DNA from 2 places in the Actinoallomurus acaciae genome. Region 2 is predicted to be linked to the other one. Evidence: riboswitches for the same ligand, from Rfam matches in the RefSeq annotation. Region 2 holds a riboswitch; the other holds the start of a gene.
What was found. A riboswitch is a leader RNA that binds a small molecule or an ion and turns the genes downstream of it on or off. The one in region 2 is predicted to bind glycine.

Region 1 (6,692 bases), on a different contig from region 2:
TGACCGCCTACGACCACTAACCACCAGCCCACACATTTCCCATCAACGATCTAGCGTCTGACCGGCCTGAGCGCCCGGGGTGGATGCCGTCCCGGGCGCCCGTACGGCTCAGGACTCGAAGGCCTCCGGCGGCGGGCAGGCGCAGACGAGGTTGCGGTCGCCGTAGGCCTGGTCGATGCGGCGCACCGGCGGCCAGTACTTGTTCTCCCGCAGCGACGGGAGCGGGAAGGCCGCCTCCTCGCGGGTGTAGGAGTGCTTCCAGTGGGTGGTCAGCAGCGAGGCCGCCGTGTGCGGGGCGTTCTTGAGCGGGTTGTCGTCGGCGTCGTAGTCGCCGGAGGCCACCCGCTCGATCTCCCGCCGGATCTCGATCAACGCGTCGCAGAAGCGGTCGAGTTCGGCGCGGTCCTCGCTCTCGGTCGGCTCGACCATCAGCGTGCCCGCCACCGGGAAGGCGAGGGTCGGGGCGTGGATGCCGTAGTCGATGAGCCGCTTGGCGACGTCCTCGGCGGTGACCTTGGTCTCCTTGGTGATCTTCCGGATGTCGATGATGCACTCGTGGGCGACGAGGCCGCCCCGGCCGGTGAAGAGCACCGGGTAGTGGCCGTCGAGCCGCTTGGCGACGTAGTTGGCGGCCAGCACCGCCACCTCGGTCGCCTCGCGCAGCCCGTCGGCGCCCATCATCGCGATGTAGGTCCACGAGATCGGCAGGATGCCCGCCGAGCCCCACGGGGCCGCCGAGATCGGACCGCTGCCCGTCTCCGGACCGGCCTCGGGCCGCAGCGGGTGGTTGGGCAGGAACGGCACGAGGTGCTCGCGCACGCCCACCGGGCCGACGCCCGGCCCCCCGCCGCCGTGCGGGATGCAGAAGGTCTTGTGGAGGTTCAGGTGCGACACGTCGGCGCCGAACTCCCCGAGGCGCGCCAGCCCGACGAGGGCGTTGAGGTTGGCGCCGTCGACGTAGACCTGGCCGCCCGCCTCGTGCACGCTCTCGCAGACCTCGGTGATCGTCTCCTCGTAGATGCCGTGCGTCGAGGGGTACGTCACCATGATCGCGGCGAGGTCGTCGCGGTACTTGTCGATCTTGGCGTGCAGGTCGTCGAGGTCGATGTCGCCGCTGTCGGTGCTCTTCACCACGACCACCCGCATCCCGGCCATCACCGCGCTGGCGGCGTTCGTGCCGTGCGCCGAGGACGGGATCAGGCAGACGTTCCGGTGGCTCTCGCCGCGTGAGGCGTGGTAACCGTGCACGGCGAGCAGGCCGGCCAGCTCCCCCTGCGAGCCGGCGTTGGGCTGCACCGACACCTTGGCGTACCCGGTGATCTCGGCCAGCCACGACTCGAGCTCGCCGATCAGATCGACGTACCCCCGCGCCTGCTCCAGCGGGGCGAACGGGTGGATCTGCGCGAACTCCGGCCAGGTGATCGGCTCCATCTCGGCCGTGGCGTTCAGCTTCATCGTGCAGGAGCCGAGCGGGATCATGGAGCGGTCCAGCGCGATGTCCTTGTCCTGGAGGCGGCGCAGGTAACGCAGCATCGCCGTCTCCGACCGGTGCGCGTGGAACACCGGGTGGGTGAGGAACCCGCTCTCGCGGCGCAGCTCCGGCGGGATCGCCTCGTGCCGGAAGAGGCCGAGGCGCTCCTCCTTCAGCCCGAACGCCCGCCACACGGCGGCGACGTGCTCCTGGGTGGTCGTCTCGTCGCAGGCGATGCCGACGTGGTCGTCGTCGACGAGACGGAGGTTGACGCCACCCTCCAGCGCGGCGTTCACGACCGCGCGTGCGCGGCCCGGAACACGTGCGAGGACGGTGTCGAAGAAGGCGTCGTGCACGACCTCGACGCCCAGGGCGCCCAGGCCGCCGCGCAGCAGGGTCGCGCGCTCGTGGACCCGCTCGGCGATGCCCGTCAGGCCCTCGGGGCCGTGGTAGACGGCGTACATGCTCGCCATCACGGCGAGCAGCACCTGGGCGGTGCAGATGTTGCTGGTGGCCTTCTCGCGGCGGATGTGCTGCTCACGGGTCTGCAGCGCGAGCCGGTACGCCTGACCGCCGTCGGCGTCGAGCGAGACGCCGACGAGCCGTCCGGGAAGCTGGCGCTGGATGCCGTCGCGCACCGACATGTAGCCGGCGTGCGGGCCGCCGAAGCCGTACGGCACGCCGAAGCGCTGCGTGGTGCCGACCGCGATGTCGGCGCCGGACTCCCCCGGCGGCCGGAGCAGCGTCAGGGCGAGCAGGTCGGCGGCGACCACGACCTGGGCACCGCGTCCGTGCGCCGCCTCGGTGAGGGGCGACAGGTCGCGTACCGCGCCGCTCGCGCCCGGGTACTGCAGCAGCACGCCGAAGAAGTCGCCCTCCGGCAGTCCCGCGGACGTGTCGGCGACGACGACCTCGATGCCCAGCGGCACCGCCCGGGTGCGGATCACCTCGGCGGTCTGCGGCAGGACGTCGGCGTCGACGAGGAAGGCGTCGCCGCTCCCCCGCGGCGCGACGCGGTGCGCCAGCGTCATCGCCTCGGCGGCGGCGGTGCCCTCGTCCAGCAGCGAGGCGTTCGCGACCGGCAGCCCGGTCAGGTCGCTCACCATCGTCTGGAAGTTCAGCAGCGCCTCGAGCCGCCCCTGGGAGATCTCCGGCTGGTACGGCGTGTAGGCGGTGTACCAGCCGGGGTTCTCCAGGACGTTGCGCAGGATCACGCCCGGGGTGATCGTGCCGTGGTAGCCGAGACCGATCATCGAGGTGAGGACCTGGTTGCGGGCGGCCAGCTCACGCAGCCGCGCCAGCGCCTCCACCTCGCTGAGCGCGGGCGGCAGGTCGAGCGGGCGGTCGGTGCGGATCCGGGCGGGCACGGCCGCGTCCACGAGCGCGCCGACACCGTCGTACCCGGCGGCCTCGGCCATCGAGGCGCGTTCGGCCGGTGAGGGTCCGATGTGGCGGGCGGCGAACGGAACCTCGGTCATGGGCCTTTCGGAGGGTGTGACCACCCGGGCCGTGTCTTCGATTCCGTCGCTGCGCTCGGTCATGGCAAGCCTCCAGGCGGGTCGGGGCGCGAGCACCACCGGGCATGCCCGATGGTGGGTCTCCCCCTCTGTCACCTGAACCTGAGAGCTTCACCGCGGCGAGCGCGGCTTGCACCTTCGGTGAGGATCGGCGGCCGGCGGTGCGGCCTCCGGGTCCCGCTTTCCAGAGGTGCCTCGCCCGTGCGGTCCTTTTGCCTGAGAGGTTCCGGGGAGGTTTGCTCCTTCGGCGCCCCTGCGCTGGCTGCACCGGGGTCTCTCCCGCACGGGTTCGACGGCGATCTCCACCCTACCGGAGGCTTATTGCCACGACGTTAAGCGCGGGCCGTTCCGACCGTAAAGGTCAGCGGTTCAGGGTGCGGAAGCGGCGGACGGTCAACGGGACGAAGATCACGAGTAGCACGCCGGACCAGATCAGCGTCGCCGCGACCGGGTGCCGCAGCGGCAGGGCGGCGTGCGCCGTGACGACGCCCGGGTTGCCGAAGAGGCCGCGGCAGGCGGCGACCATCGCGCTGACCGGGTTCCAGTCGGAGATCGCCCGCAGCCAGTCCGGCATGCCCGCCGTCGGCACGAAGGAGTTCGACAGCATCGACACCGGGAAGATCAGGGGGACCATCTGGTCGGCGGTCTCCTCGTTCTTCACCAGCAGGCCGCAGAGCACCCCGGCCCACGAGAGCGCGTACCGCAGGAAGATGAGCAGGCCGAAGGCCGCGAGCGCCCGCGGCAACCCCTCATGGATCCGCCAGCCGACGGCCAGCCCGCAGCCGATCATGATGACCATGCCGGCGAGGCCGACGATAATGTCGCCGCCGACCTGGCCGAACGGCACCGCCGACCGGGCCATCGGCATCGAGCGGAACCGGTCCATGACCCCTTTGGAGGCGTCGGTGGCCACCGCGACCATCGTGGTCATGAAGCTGGTCATCGTGGTCATCGCGAACAGGCCGGGCATGAGGTACTCCCGGTAGTTGCCGCCGCCGGGGACCTTGATCGCGCTGCCGAAGACGTAGCCGAACAGCACGATCAGGATCGCGGGGAAGACCAGCGCGCCGACCAGCTCCCCGGGCTGGGACTTGAGCTGGACGAGGTTGCGCCACACCAGGGTGACGCCGTCGGTGAGGGTCCAGCGGAGCCGGACCAGGCGGCCGGTCGGCGCGGTGGGGGCGTGGAGGGCCATCAGACGCTCACCTTCTCTTCGGTCTCTTCGGGCCTGCCGGTCAGGCGGAGGAACACCTCATCGAGGGTGGGGCGCCTCAGCGCGACGTCCTCGACCCCGACGCCGGCGCGGTCCAGCTCCCGCACGACGGCGGGCAGGGTGACGGAGCCCGCGGAGACGGGGACGCTCACCCGGCGGGACTCCGGGTCGGCGTCCGGCTCGCCGATCCGGGAGAGCACGGCGACGGCGTCGCCTAGCACGTCGGTGCCGGACACGACGACGTCGACGCGGCTGCCGATCTCGGCCTTCAGCTCGTCCGGCGTGCCCGACGCGATCACCCGCCCCTGGTCGACGACCGCGACCCGGTCGGCGAGCTGGTCGGCCTCGTCGAGGTACTGCGTGGTCAGCAGCACGGTCGTGCCGTCGGCGACCAGCTCGCGGATGGTCTCCCAGATCTCGCCGCGGCTGCGCGGGTCCAGCCCGGTCGTCGGCTCGTCCAGGAAGAGCACCGGCGGCGCGGTGATCAGGCTGGAGATCAGGTCGATCCGGCGGCGCATGCCGCCGGAGTAGGTCTTGACGTAGCGGTCCCCCGCGTCCGCGAGGCCGAACCGCTCCAGCAGCTCGTCCGCGCGCCGCCGGGCGGCCTTCGGCGACAGGTGGTACAGGCGGCCGAACAGCCGCAGGTTGTCCCGCCCGCTGAGCTTCTCGTCCATCGAGGCGTGCTGGCCGGCCAGGCCGATGCGGTAGCGCACCTCGTCCGCGTCGCGGACCACGTCGTACCCGGCGACCCGCGCCTGCCCGGCGTCGGGCAGCGTGAGCGTCGACAGGATCCGCACGGTCGTGGTCTTGCCCGCACCGTTCGGGCCGAGCAGGCCGAAGACGGCGCCCTTCGGCACCTCCAGGTCGACCCCGCGCAGCGCCTCCGTCCGGCCGAACCGCTTGCGCAGCCCCTCGGCCCAGACGGCCGACTCCGAACTCGTCATCTCAGGTTCCCTCATCTTGATTGCGTACGGCGTACTCTGTGTGTGTACAACGTACGCTCAACTGCGTACGTTGTACAAGCCGCTACGTTGTACTCGTGGGAGGGCGGAATTGACTGACGCGAAGGACTCCGCGTACGACCAGCGGCTCGAGGGTTTCCGCAAGGCCGTCACGGAGTTCGAGACCCAGCGGGCCGAGGGCCGTCTCAAGCCGACGCTCTGGGAGCGTCTCGAAGGCTCCACCCGCGGTCCGCGCCCGGCCCTGACGCATCAGCAGATCGCCGTCGCCGCCGTCGAGATCGCCGACGCCGAGGGGCTGAGCGCCGTGTCCATGCGGCGCCTCGCCGAACGCCTGGGCGTCGCCACCATGGGCCTGTACCGCTACGTCACCGGCAAGGACGAGATCTATGAGCTGATGCTCGACACGGTCGCGGCCGAGGTCATCCTGCCCGACGGAGACTGGCGCGAGGTCGCCGACGCGTACGCCCGCCAGTACCGCGGGCTCAGCCTGCGTCACCCGTGGACGATCCAGGCCCACGCCCGTGTCCCGGCCACGCTGTCCCCCAACAACGCGACGCTCATCGAACAGGCGCTCACCTCCGTCGAGGGCCTCGGCCTCGACGTCGACGCGATGATGGCGGTGTTCGGCACGGTGAACTCCTTCACGCGCGGCGCCGTCTCCGCCGAGATCGCCCAGCGGGAGGTCCTGGAGCGCAACGACTGGAAGTCCGACGACGACGCGCGGATGGCGTTCCTGCCGTGGGTGCGGTGGATGCTGGAGTCGGGCCGCTTCCCCGCGCTGAGCCGCTACATCATCGACGGATCGAACGAGGACGACGCCGAGTGGCAGTTCGAGTTCGGCCTCAAGTGCGTACTCGATGGCATCGCCGCCCGGCTCGGCATCTGACGCCCCGCCGTACGAACGCGGACGAACCCACGCAGGGGGACATCCCGCCGATAACCGAGCTGCCGGGCTGGGAAGATTCACCTCGTGCCCGCTAACGAATCCCCCGACCGGCCGCACGACGGTGACATGCTGACGCGGCCACGCGGCGAAGTCCCGAGCGGCGCGGCGACCGACCCCCTGGTCGAGGAGCCCTCGCTGCCGGCCCGTATCCGCCGGACCGCCGACGCCTTCCGGTTCCTGGTGTCCGTCGGCGTCATCGGGCTGATCCTCGGGCTCGCCCACGTGGCCCGCCAGACGACCACCGGTCTGTCCTCCGACATCACGCACGGCACCGAGCAGGCGCCGCATCTGATCCTCACCCTGGCCGGGCTCGCCTCCGGCATCGTCGTGCTCGCCGTGCCGGTCGCGTTCGGCGTCGAGCGCGTCATCCACCGCGACGGCCTGCGCATCGCGATCGGCGTGCTCGCCGCGGTCCTGGCTCTCGGCGTGTCGCTGGCGGTGGACTCCTGGGTCACCGCCGCAGGCATGCGCGACCTCGCGTGGTACCTCACGTGGAAGCGGCACGGCGGCTGGTTCCCCGGCCCGGCGCACATCGACATCACCCCGGTCATCGCCTACGTCACCGCCGTACGGCTGTCCGGCC
Region 2 (10,045 bases):
CTCCTACACCGCCTCCAAGGGCGGCGTGCTCGCGATGTCGCGCGAGCTGGGCGTGCAGTTCGCCCGCGAGGGCATCCGGGTCAACGCCCTGTGCCCGGGGCCGGTGAACACCCCGCTGCTCCAGGAGCTGTTCGCCAAGGACCCCGAGCGCGCGGCGCGGCGGCTCGTGCACATCCCGGTCGGGCGGTTCGCCGAGGCGAGCGAGATCGCCGCGGCCGTGGCGTTCCTGGCCAGCGACGACGCCTCATTCATCACGGCCTCGGAGTTCCTCGTGGACGGCGGGATCTCCGGCGCGTACGTCACTCCTCTGCCGTGACCGCGCCCATCGTCGGGGTCACGTCGTACGTCGAGCCGGCGCGGTTCACGGTCTGGGAGACGACGGCGACGCTGCTGCCGCACGCGTACGTCGAGCAGATCGTCCGGGCCGGTGGGCAGCCCGTGCTGCTGCCGCCGGCCGGCGACCCGTCCTCGGCGCTGCCGCGCCTCGACGCGCTCGTGCTGTCCGGCGGCGGCGACCTGAACCCCGCGGCGTACGGCGCGGCGCCGCACGAGCGGACCGGCTACGTCCGCGACCTCCGCGACGAGGCCGAGTTCGCCCTCGTGCGCGGCACGCTGGACCGCGACCTGCCCTTCCTCGGCGTCTGCCGCGGTCTCCAGGTGCTCAACGTCGCGCTGGGCGGCACGCTCCACCAGCACGTGCCGGACGTGGTCGGCGACGTCCGGCACTCACCCGCCCCGGGGGTCTACGGCCGGTTCCCGGTGAAGGTCGAACCGGGTACGCGGCTGGCCGCGGCGCTCGGCGCGGAGACGGTCGCGGTGTCGCACTACCACCATCAGGCGATCGACCGGCTCGGGGCGGGACTGACCGCGACCGCGTGGTCCGACGACGGCCTGATCGAGGCCGCCGAGGCCGACGACCGCGCGTTCACGCTCGGCGTCCAGTGGCACCCGGAGGTCGACGGGTGCCTGCCCCTGTTCCGCGCCCTGGTCGCGGCGGCGGACGGGCGTCCCGGTCAGCGGCAGGTCAAATCGCGGCCAGGCGAGATCCAGGTCGGTGGGGCGTGACGTCGCGTCACGCTTTCATCTGTTGCCGTGAGTGAGCGAAGCGAGCGAGCCGACGGGCGCGGCACTCTGGTCACGGGACCGGCGAAGGAGATCCGGTGACCAGACCTGTGATCGGCGTCAGCGCCTACGCCGAACGGGCGCGCTGGGCGGCGTGGGACATGCCCGCCAGCGTCGTGCCCCAGCGTTATCTCGACAAGGTCCTGTCGGCCGGCGGGACGCCGGTGGTCCTGCCGGCCCTTCCCGGCGTCGACGGCGTGCTGTCCCGCCTCGACGGGCTGTTGCTCGTCGGCGGCGGCGACATCGACCCGGCGCGCTACGGCGGGGTCCCGCACCGGGCGAACGGTCCGGTCAACGCCGTCCGTGACGCCGCCGAGCTGGCCCTGCTGCGGGAGGCGCTGGCGCTGCGGCTGCCGATCCTCGGCATCTGCCGCGGCCTCCAGCTCATGAACGTGGCCCTCGGCGGCACGCTGCACCAGCACGTGCCGGACGTCGTCGGCCACGAGGGGCACACGGGCGGCGAAGGCGTCTTCGTCCGGCACGACGTGCACCTGCACCCGCGTTGCGCCCTGGCCCGCGCGCTGAACCGTACGACTCTGGACGTCCCGAGCCTGCACCACCAGGCGATCGACCGGCTCGGCCGGGGCCTCACGGCCTGCGCGTGGGCCGGAGACGGCCTGATCGAGGCCGCCGAGCTGGACGGGCACCCGTTCACGGTCGGCGTCCAGTGGCACCCGGAGGCCGACGCGGAGGTGGAGATCTTCTCCGCGCTGGTGGCGGCCGCCTCGGTCCCCGCGCCCGTCGCCGGGTGAGGGTCGCGAGCGCCGACCGCAGGTGAGCGCCGGTGATGTCGGCGTCCTGCGGCCCGGGCCCGGACGCGGGGAACCACGACGCCCGGCACCGTCAGGGGCGTCGGCCGACCCCCACGACTCTCGCCCGGTCCTCGGGAACGGTTCGGAAAAGCCGAACCCACGACCGGCGTGGTGGCACGATTCCGCCGCCGCGCCCGGCCGGCCAGCATGAAGGCCATCCCCACGACACCGGAGGTCCTCTCATGCGCGGTTCCCGTCTCATCGGCGGTCTCCTGGCGGGCGGGCTCGCCACGGCCGCTCGCGGGACGGCCGGGCGGACCGTCTCCTCGACCTTGCCTCTGCGGCCGAACGTCCACGCGGCGGCGTCCACGAAGGCGGCGCGGCTCACGCTGCCGCCGCCCAGCGGCCCGGACGACGTCGGTACGGTCGCGCTGCGCCTGGTCGACGGGTCGCGGCACGACCCGTGGGTGCCCGCGCAGGCGTACCGGGAGCTGATGGTCAGCGTCTTCTACCCGGCGCGCGACGCCGCCGCGTACCCGCTCGCGCCGCAGATGACCCCGGCCGCGGCCGAGCACTTCGACGCCTCGCTCGGCACCCCCGTGCACCAGGGCCTGGGGCTCAAGCCCGGAACGGCCGACTGGGGCGCCACGATGACCCACTCCCACCAGGGCGCGCCCGTGGCGGCCGGCCGCCACCCGGTCGTGCTGTACTCCCCCGGCCTGGGCGACCCGCGCACGCTCGGCACCACCTTCGCCGAGGACCTCGCCTCACGCGGCTACGTCGTCGTCACGATCGACCACACCTACGACGCGTCGGAGGTGGAGTTCCCCGGCGGCCGGGTCGAGCCGTTCAAGCTGCCCCTGGACGGCGACCTGATCGCCACGCTGAAGAAGGTCATGAGCGTCCGGGTCGCCGACACGCGGTTCGTGCTCGACCGGCTGACGACGTTGCCGGACGGGCTGGGCGCCGCCGTCGACACCGCGCGGATCGGCATGGCCGGCCAGTCGGCCGGCGGCTTCACCGCCCTGCAGACCCTGCACGACGACCCGCGCGTCCGAGCCGCCGCGGACCTCGACGGCACGGTCGGGTTCGACCAGAACGACGGCGGGCCCGGCCTGTCGCCGCTCGCCGAGAGCGGCCTGCGACGGCCGTTCCTGCTGATGGGCAGCCAGGCGAGCGACCACCACACCGTACGGTCGTGGGAGGCGCTGTGGGACCACAGCACCGGGTGGAAGCGCGACCTGCACCTGCGCGGCTCGGCACACCACACCTACACCGACCTGGAGTCGCTGGCGCCGCAGCTCAAGACGGACGCGGACACCGGCTGGATCGACTCCTCGCGAGCGGTCGCCGAGCAGCGGGCGTACCTGGCGGCCTTCTTCGACCGGTGGCTGCGCGGTCGTGACGACGACGGCCTGCTGGACCGGCCGTCGCCGCGGTATCCCGATGCGACCTTCGTACGGTGAGCCCGTCAGCAGGACGGGCGTACGGTACCGCGCCGCACGCGGGGGAGCTTGCCGGCGACGCTGATCTTCACGACCGAGGTCGCGTCGATCACGGTGCCGGCAGGAAGACCGGAGCGGGCCTTGGTCAGGACCGTGTCCGACCCGGGGTACCGCAGGGACCGCGCATCGAAGATCAGCTGCGAGGTCCGCGATTCGTCGAAGGGATCGTTCCGGCTGGTGAACTCGACCGCCTTTCCGGATCGGCCGAGGGAGTTCGAGGCGTGTGGGATCACCCGGGCTCCGGGCAACTCCGCGGCGAGGCGTAGGAGGTTGTATCCCCTGCCGTCCGCGCGCTCCCGCCACTGGTCGTGTACCCGCACGTAGCCGGGCGCCCGCAACTCCGCGTTGTTCTCCGGGAACTCCACCTGCCGGGACACGGTGTCGACGCGAACGTACTGGTGGGCCCGCGGATGGATGCCCGGTTCGGCCTCGGCCACCACGGCGGCCTGGTTCAGCAGCCGTGCCGCGGCGGCGTCCGGGGTCCCCATGGTCCCGCGTGCCGGCCGCCGGCGCCCAGCACGATCGTCGCCGCGGCCACCGTGGCCATCGATGAGCGTCGCGTCATCGACCTGAGCGGAGGCGAGCATGATCTTCACGGCCGACCGCCCAGGTGGGCGGGATGCGGGCTGTCGTCGCGCGACGGGCGCTGCTAGCCTGGCGGCAGCCGTTGATCCCACGCGGGAGAGCGCCCGGGCCGCCAGTCCGGGCCGCCGAAGGAGCAACTCCTCCCCGGAACCTCTCAGGCGACGAAGACCGCGCGGAGTAGGCGACCTCTGGAAAGCGGAGCGATGCTCCCGCCGAAGGTGCAAGCCCCCCCGGGGCGAAGCTCTCAGGCGCCGATGACAGAGGGGGAGGCGCCGAGACCGCAAGCGAACCAGTGGGACGATATGACCCCCGGATCGCCCGCGCGATAAGGAGCCTGCCGCGATGTCCGCTCCGGACACCAAGAAGACACCACTCCACGAGGTCCACGAGGGCCTCGGCGCCACCCTCACCGAGTTCGCCGGATATCTCATGCCGTTGCGCTATGGCAGCGAGACGGCCGAGCACCAGGCGGTCCGGACCAGCGCCGGACTGTTCGACCTGTCCCACATGGGAGAGATCTTCGTGACCGGCCCGCAGGCCGGAGCGGCGCTCGACCACTCCCTCATCGGGCACCTGTCGGTGCTCGCCGTGGGCCGGGCGCGCTACACGATGATCTGTGCTGCCGAGGGCGGCGTCCTGGACGACCTGATCGTCTACCGGCTGGCGGCCGAGACCTACCTGGTCGTGGCCAACGCCGCGAACGCCGCCACCGTACGCTCCGAGTTGGTCGCGCGGTGCGAGAAGTTCGCCGAGGCCGCCGTCCACGACCGCTCCGACGCGTACGCGCTCGTCGCGATCCAGGGGCCGAAGGCCCACGAGATCCTGGCCAAGCTCACCGACGCCGCGCTCGGCGACCTGAAGTACTACGCGATCCTGCCCGGCGCGGTGTCCGGCGTCGACGCCCTGATCGCCCGCACCGGCTACACGGGCGAGGACGGCTTCGAGCTGTTCGTCTCCGCCGGCGACGCCGTGGCGGTCTGGGGCGCGCTGACCGAGGCCGGCGGCGACGACCTGCGGCCCTGCGGGCTGTCCGCACGCGACACGCTGCGCCTGGAGGCCGGGATGCCGCTGTACGGCAACGAGCTGACCGCCGAGACGACGCCGTTCGACGCGGGACTGGGCCGTACCGTCAAGTTCGAGAAGGGCGACTTCGTCGGGCGTGCCGCGCTGGCCGCGATCGCCGACGAGACGCCGAAGCGCACCCTCGTCGGGCTCGTCGCCAGAGGGCGGCGGGTGCCCCGGCACGGGTACGCCATCGTGGGATCAGACGGCACGCCGTGCGGAGTCGTGACCAGCGGCGCGCCATCCCCGACACTGGGCAAGCCCATCGCCATGGGCTATATCGACGCGGTCCACGCCGAAGACCCCGATCTCGCGGTGGACATCCGCGGCAAACATGAGCCGGTCGACAAGGTCGCCCTGCCTTTCTATAGGAGGACCCCGTGAGCAGCGTTCCCGAGACCCTTTCCTACACCGAAGAGCACGAGTGGATTACCGAGCCGTCCGACGGTGTTGTGACTGTGGGGATCACCGCCTACGCCGCCGAAGCCCTCGGTGACATCGTGTACGTCTCGTTGCCCCAGGAGGGCGCGACGGTGGAGGCCGGAGAGCCCTGTGGCGAGGCGGAGTCGACCAAGTCGGTGAGTGACATCTACGCGCCGGTGACGGGAGAGGTCGTGGCGGTGAACGGTGCGGTCGAGGAGGACCCGGCGGTGATCAATGCCGACCCGTACGGCGAGGGCTGGCTGCTCAAGATCCGCACTGATGGTGACAGCCCCGACCTGCTCGACGCCCCGGCCTACTCCAAGCTGATCGAGGAGGCGTGAGATGAACCTGTCCAACGCCCCTCTCGCCGAGGTCGACCCGGAGGTGGCCTCGGCCATCGCCGAGGAGTTGCGCCGCCAGCAGTCGACCCTGGAGATGATCGCCTCGGAGAACTTCGCCCCCGTGGGCGTGCTCGAGGCCCAGGGCTCGGTGATGACGAACAAGTACGCCGAGGGTTACCCGGGCCGCCGCTACTACGGCGGCTGTGAGTACGTCGACGTCACCGAGCAGCTCGCGATCGACCGCGCCAAGGCCCTGTTCGGCGCCGACCACGCGAACGTGCAGCCCCACTCGGGCGCGCAGGCCAACATCGCGGTGTACTTCGCGCTGCTCCAGCCGGGCGACACGATCCTGGGTCTGGACCTCGCCCACGGCGGGCACCTGACCCACGGCATGAAGATCAACTACTCCGGCAAGATGTTCAACGTCGCCGCCTACCACGTGGGCGAGGACGGCCTGGTCGACATGGACGAGGTCGCCCGGCTGGCACGCGAGCACCGGCCGAAGATGATCGTCGCCGGCTGGTCGGCGTACCCGCGGCAGCTCGACTTCCCCGCGTTCCGCCGCATCGCCGACGAGACGGGCGCGCTGTTCATGGTTGACATGGCGCACTTCGCCGGTCTGGTCGCCGCCGGGCTGCACCCCTCGCCGGTGCCGCACGCCGACGTCGTCACGAGCACGACGCACAAGACCCTCTGCGGGCCGCGCGGCGGCCTCATCCTGTGCCGCGAGGAGTTCGCCAAGAAGATCAACTCCGCGGTGTTCCCGGGCACGCAGGGCGGGCCGCTGGAGCACGTGATCGCCGCCAAGGCCGTGGCCCTGAAGATCGCCGCATCCGAGGAGTTCGCCGAGCGCCAGCGCCGTACGGTCGAGGGCGCGCGCGCCCTGGCCGCGCGGCTGACGCGCGAGGACGCCGCCAAGGCGGGCGTGAAGGTGCTGACCGGCGGCACCGACGTGCACCTGGTCCTGGTCGACCTGGTCGACTCCGAGCTGACCGGCCGCGACGCCGAGGACCGCCTGCACGACATCGGCATCACCGTCAACCGCAACGCCGTGCCGAACGACCCGCGTCCGCCGATGGTGACCTCCGGGCTGCGGATCGGCACGCCCGCGCTGGCCACCCGCGGCTTCCAGGAGGCCGACTTCGCCGAGGTCGCCGACATCATCGCACTCGCGCTGCAGCCGTCGTTCGACGCCGCGGCGCTTTCGGCCCGGGTGCGTGCCCTGGCCGAACAGCATCCGCTCTACCCCAGTTTGTGAGATGTGCTGATGACTATCGCCCCTGAGGGCCGCAAGCTGCTCCGCGTCGAGGCGCGCAACGCCGCGACCCCGATCGAGCGCAAGCCGCCGTGGATCAAGACCAAGCTGAAGATGGGGCCGCAGTACCGCGAGCTGACCGACCTGGTGCGCAGCGAGGGCCTGCACACCGTCTGCCAGGAGGCGGGCTGCCCGAACATCTACGAGTGCTGGGAGGACCGCGAGGCCACCTTCCTCATCGGCGGCGACCAGTGCACGCGCCGGTGTGACTTCTGCCAGATCGACACCGGCAAGCCCGCCGCGTACGACCCGGACGAGCCCCGGCGCGTCGCCGAGTCGGTCGAGCGGATGGGCCTGCGGTACGCCACGATCACCGGCGTCGCCCGCGACGACCTGCCGGACGGCGGCGCGTGGCTGTACGCCGAGACCGTGCGGCAGATCCACTCCGCGCTGCCCGGCTGCGGCGTCGAGCTGCTCATCCCGGACTTCAACGCCGTGCCGTCGCAGCTCGCCGAGGTGTTCTCCGCACGGCCCGAGGTGCTCGCGCACAACCTGGAGACGGTGCCGCGGATCTTCAAGCGGATCCGGCCGGCCTTCCGGTACGAGCGGTCGCTGTCGGTCCTGACCCGGGCGCGCGAGGACGGGCTGGTCACCAAGTCCAACCTCATCCTCGGCATGGGCGAGACCCGCGAGGAGATCACGCAGGCCATGCGCGACCTGTACGACGCGGGCTGCGAGCTGCTCACCATCACGCAGTACCTCCGGCCCACCCCCCGCCACCACCCGGTCGAGCGCTGGGTCAAGCCGGAGGAGTTCGTCGAGCTGAAGGCCGAGGCCGAGGAGATCGGTTTCGCCGGCGTCATGTCCGGGCCGCTCGTGCGTTCCAGCTACCGCGCCGGGCGTCTCTATCAGCAGGCCATGGAGGCTCGCGGCGTCGTGGTCGAGTAGTCATGGCGATCAGCGTGTTCGACCTGTTCAAGGTCGGTATCGGCCCGTCCAGCTCGCACACGGGCGGGCCGATGGTGGCGGCGCACCGCTTCGCGCGTTCGCTCTCTTCGGACGGTCTGCTGGAGAAGACCGCGTCCGTACGCGTGGTGCTGTACGGGTCGCTGGGGCTGACCGGCAAGGGGCACGGCAGCGACAAGGCGGTCATCCTGGGCCTGGAGGGCGACCGGCCGGAGACCGTCGACGTCGACGGTGTGCCCGCGCGGCTGGCGTCGGCGCGCGCAGAGGAGACGATCCGGCTGCTCGGCTCGCGCGAGGTGCCGTTCGCCGTCGGCTCGGACCTGGTCTTCGAGCGCAAGGAGTCGCTGCCGCACCACCCGAACGGCATGCGCTTCACCGCCCGCGACGACGCGGGTGAGGTGCTGCGGGAGAAGGTCTACTACTCGGTCGGCGGCGGTTTCGTCGTGGACGAGGACGCGACCGGCGCGGACCGCATCAAGCCGGACGACACGGTGGTGCCGTACCCGTTCGCGACCGGGGCCTCACTGCTGTCGCTGACGGAGGAGACCGGGCTGTCGGTGCCGGCGTTGATGATGGAGAACGAGAAGGCGTTCGGCCGCGACGCCGACGCGATCCGCACGGGCCTGCTCGACCTGTGGCGGGTGATGCGCGAGAGCGTGTCGCGCGGCTGCACGAACGAGGGGCTGCTGCCGGGCGGCCTGAAGGTACGACGCCGCGCGCACCTGCTCTACCGCAAGCTGCTCGCCGAGAGCGAGGCGGACCCGCTGCACGCGATGGACTGGGTGACGCTGTTCGCCCTCGCGGTCAACGAGGAGAACGCCGCGGGCGGCCGGATCGTCACCGCCCCGACCAACGGCGCGGCGGGCATCGTCCCGGCGGTGCTGCACTACTACGACAGGTACGTCCCGGGCGCGTCCGACGAGGGCGTCGTGCGCTTCCTGCTGACGGCCGGGGCGATCGGCGTGCTCATCAAGGAGAACGCCTCGATCTCCGGGGCGGAGGTCGGCTGCCAGGGCGAGGTCGGCTCGGCGTGCGCGATGGCGGCGGCGGGCCTGACGGAGGTGCTCGGCGGCACCCCGGAGCAGGTGGAGAACGCCGCCGAGATCGGCATCGAACACAACCTGGGCCTGACCTGCGACCCGGTGGGCGGGCTGGTGCAGGTGCCGTGCATCGAGCGCAACGCGGTCGCGTCGATCAAGGCCATCAGCGCGTCCCGGCTGGCCCTGCGGGGCGACGGGCGTCACTTCGTGTCGCTGGACAAGGCCCTGAAGACGATGCGCGACACGGGCCGCGACATGCTCGACAAGTACAAGGAGACCTCACGCGGCGGCCTCGCCGTCAACGTCATCGAGTGCTGAAGGCGTGTGACGCCGGGAGGTCACGGAGCCTGTTCGGTCTCGGTCCGGCCCTCCGCGAGGCGCTCTTTGGTCAGCAGCGCCAGGGTGCCGATGGCCTCGTCGAGTTCCCGTACGGTCCCGTCCGACAGGGCCTTCAGCGCCATGCGGGTCCGGTCGAGGAGATCCGCGTCCTCCGGGGTCTCGATGAACGCACCGCTGAACACGTTGACGATGACACCCAGGCGCTTCGGGTCCATGGTCGCAGGCGGATTCACGCAGCTGTCCTCACGTCGGTTCGGGGCGACCATGATCCCATCCGGCCGCCCGTTTCCGCGCCTTTTACCGCGTTCTTCCACCGGTATTCCGGGCCGTCGCCTCCGGACCTTCGGCAGCATGGGACGGGTGGATGAGCGACGCGGATCCGGGCCGGACTACAACGCGATGCTGCTCGTGGAGCTTCCGGAGGCGCGGCGGAGCGCCGACGAGGCGGCGGTCGCCCGGATCTGCGCGGCGGTGGCGCACGCGGTGACCGAACAGCCGAGCTTCCGGTACGAAGCCCTGTGGCGGATCGACGACGAGGACGCCGTGGCCCGGGTCTGTGCCGCCGCCGGGCGTACCTTCGCCGCCCGAGGCAGCTTCGGCACCGGGGCGAGCTGGTACCGGCGCGGCCTGCGGGCGGCCCGTGCCGTCGACGACC

Region 1: another riboswitch for glycine. It lies ahead of gcvP (aminomethyl-transferring glycine dehydrogenase); the one in region 2 lies ahead of gcvT (glycine cleavage system aminomethyltransferase GcvT).

The regions. Positions count from the first base shown of each region.
Region 1 is NZ_JBHLZP010000411.1:139-6,830, forward strand. Features, by position in the region: gene gcvP (aminomethyl-transferring glycine dehydrogenase) at 109-2,949, opposite strand; glycine riboswitch at 3,068-3,182, opposite strand; glycine riboswitch at 3,183-3,280, opposite strand; gene ACFFNX_RS36635 (ABC transporter permease) at 3,350-4,183, opposite strand; gene ACFFNX_RS36640 (ATP-binding cassette domain-containing protein) at 4,183-5,145, opposite strand; gene ACFFNX_RS36645 (TetR/AcrR family transcriptional regulator) at 5,255-6,049, shown strand; partial or broken gene ACFFNX_RS36650 (TIGR00374 family protein) at 6,134-6,692, shown strand, end outside.
Region 2 is NZ_JBHLZP010000019.1:12,512-22,556, reverse strand. Features, by position in the region: gene ACFFNX_RS04760 (3-oxoacyl-ACP reductase) at 1-316, shown strand, start outside; gene ACFFNX_RS04755 (gamma-glutamyl-gamma-aminobutyrate hydrolase family protein) at 313-1,065, shown strand; gene ACFFNX_RS04750 (gamma-glutamyl-gamma-aminobutyrate hydrolase family protein) at 1,161-1,874, shown strand; gene ACFFNX_RS04745 (alpha/beta hydrolase family protein) at 2,117-3,340, shown strand; gene ACFFNX_RS04740 (hypothetical protein) at 3,346-3,975, opposite strand; glycine riboswitch at 4,048-4,145, shown strand; glycine riboswitch at 4,150-4,228, shown strand; gene gcvT (glycine cleavage system aminomethyltransferase GcvT) at 4,307-5,410, shown strand; gene gcvH (glycine cleavage system protein GcvH) at 5,407-5,790, shown strand; gene glyA (serine hydroxymethyltransferase) at 5,792-7,048, shown strand; gene lipA (lipoyl synthase) at 7,058-7,993, shown strand; gene ACFFNX_RS04715 (L-serine ammonia-lyase) at 7,996-9,369, shown strand; gene ACFFNX_RS04710 (hypothetical protein) at 9,390-9,623, opposite strand; gene ACFFNX_RS04705 (hypothetical protein) at 9,751-10,045, shown strand, end outside.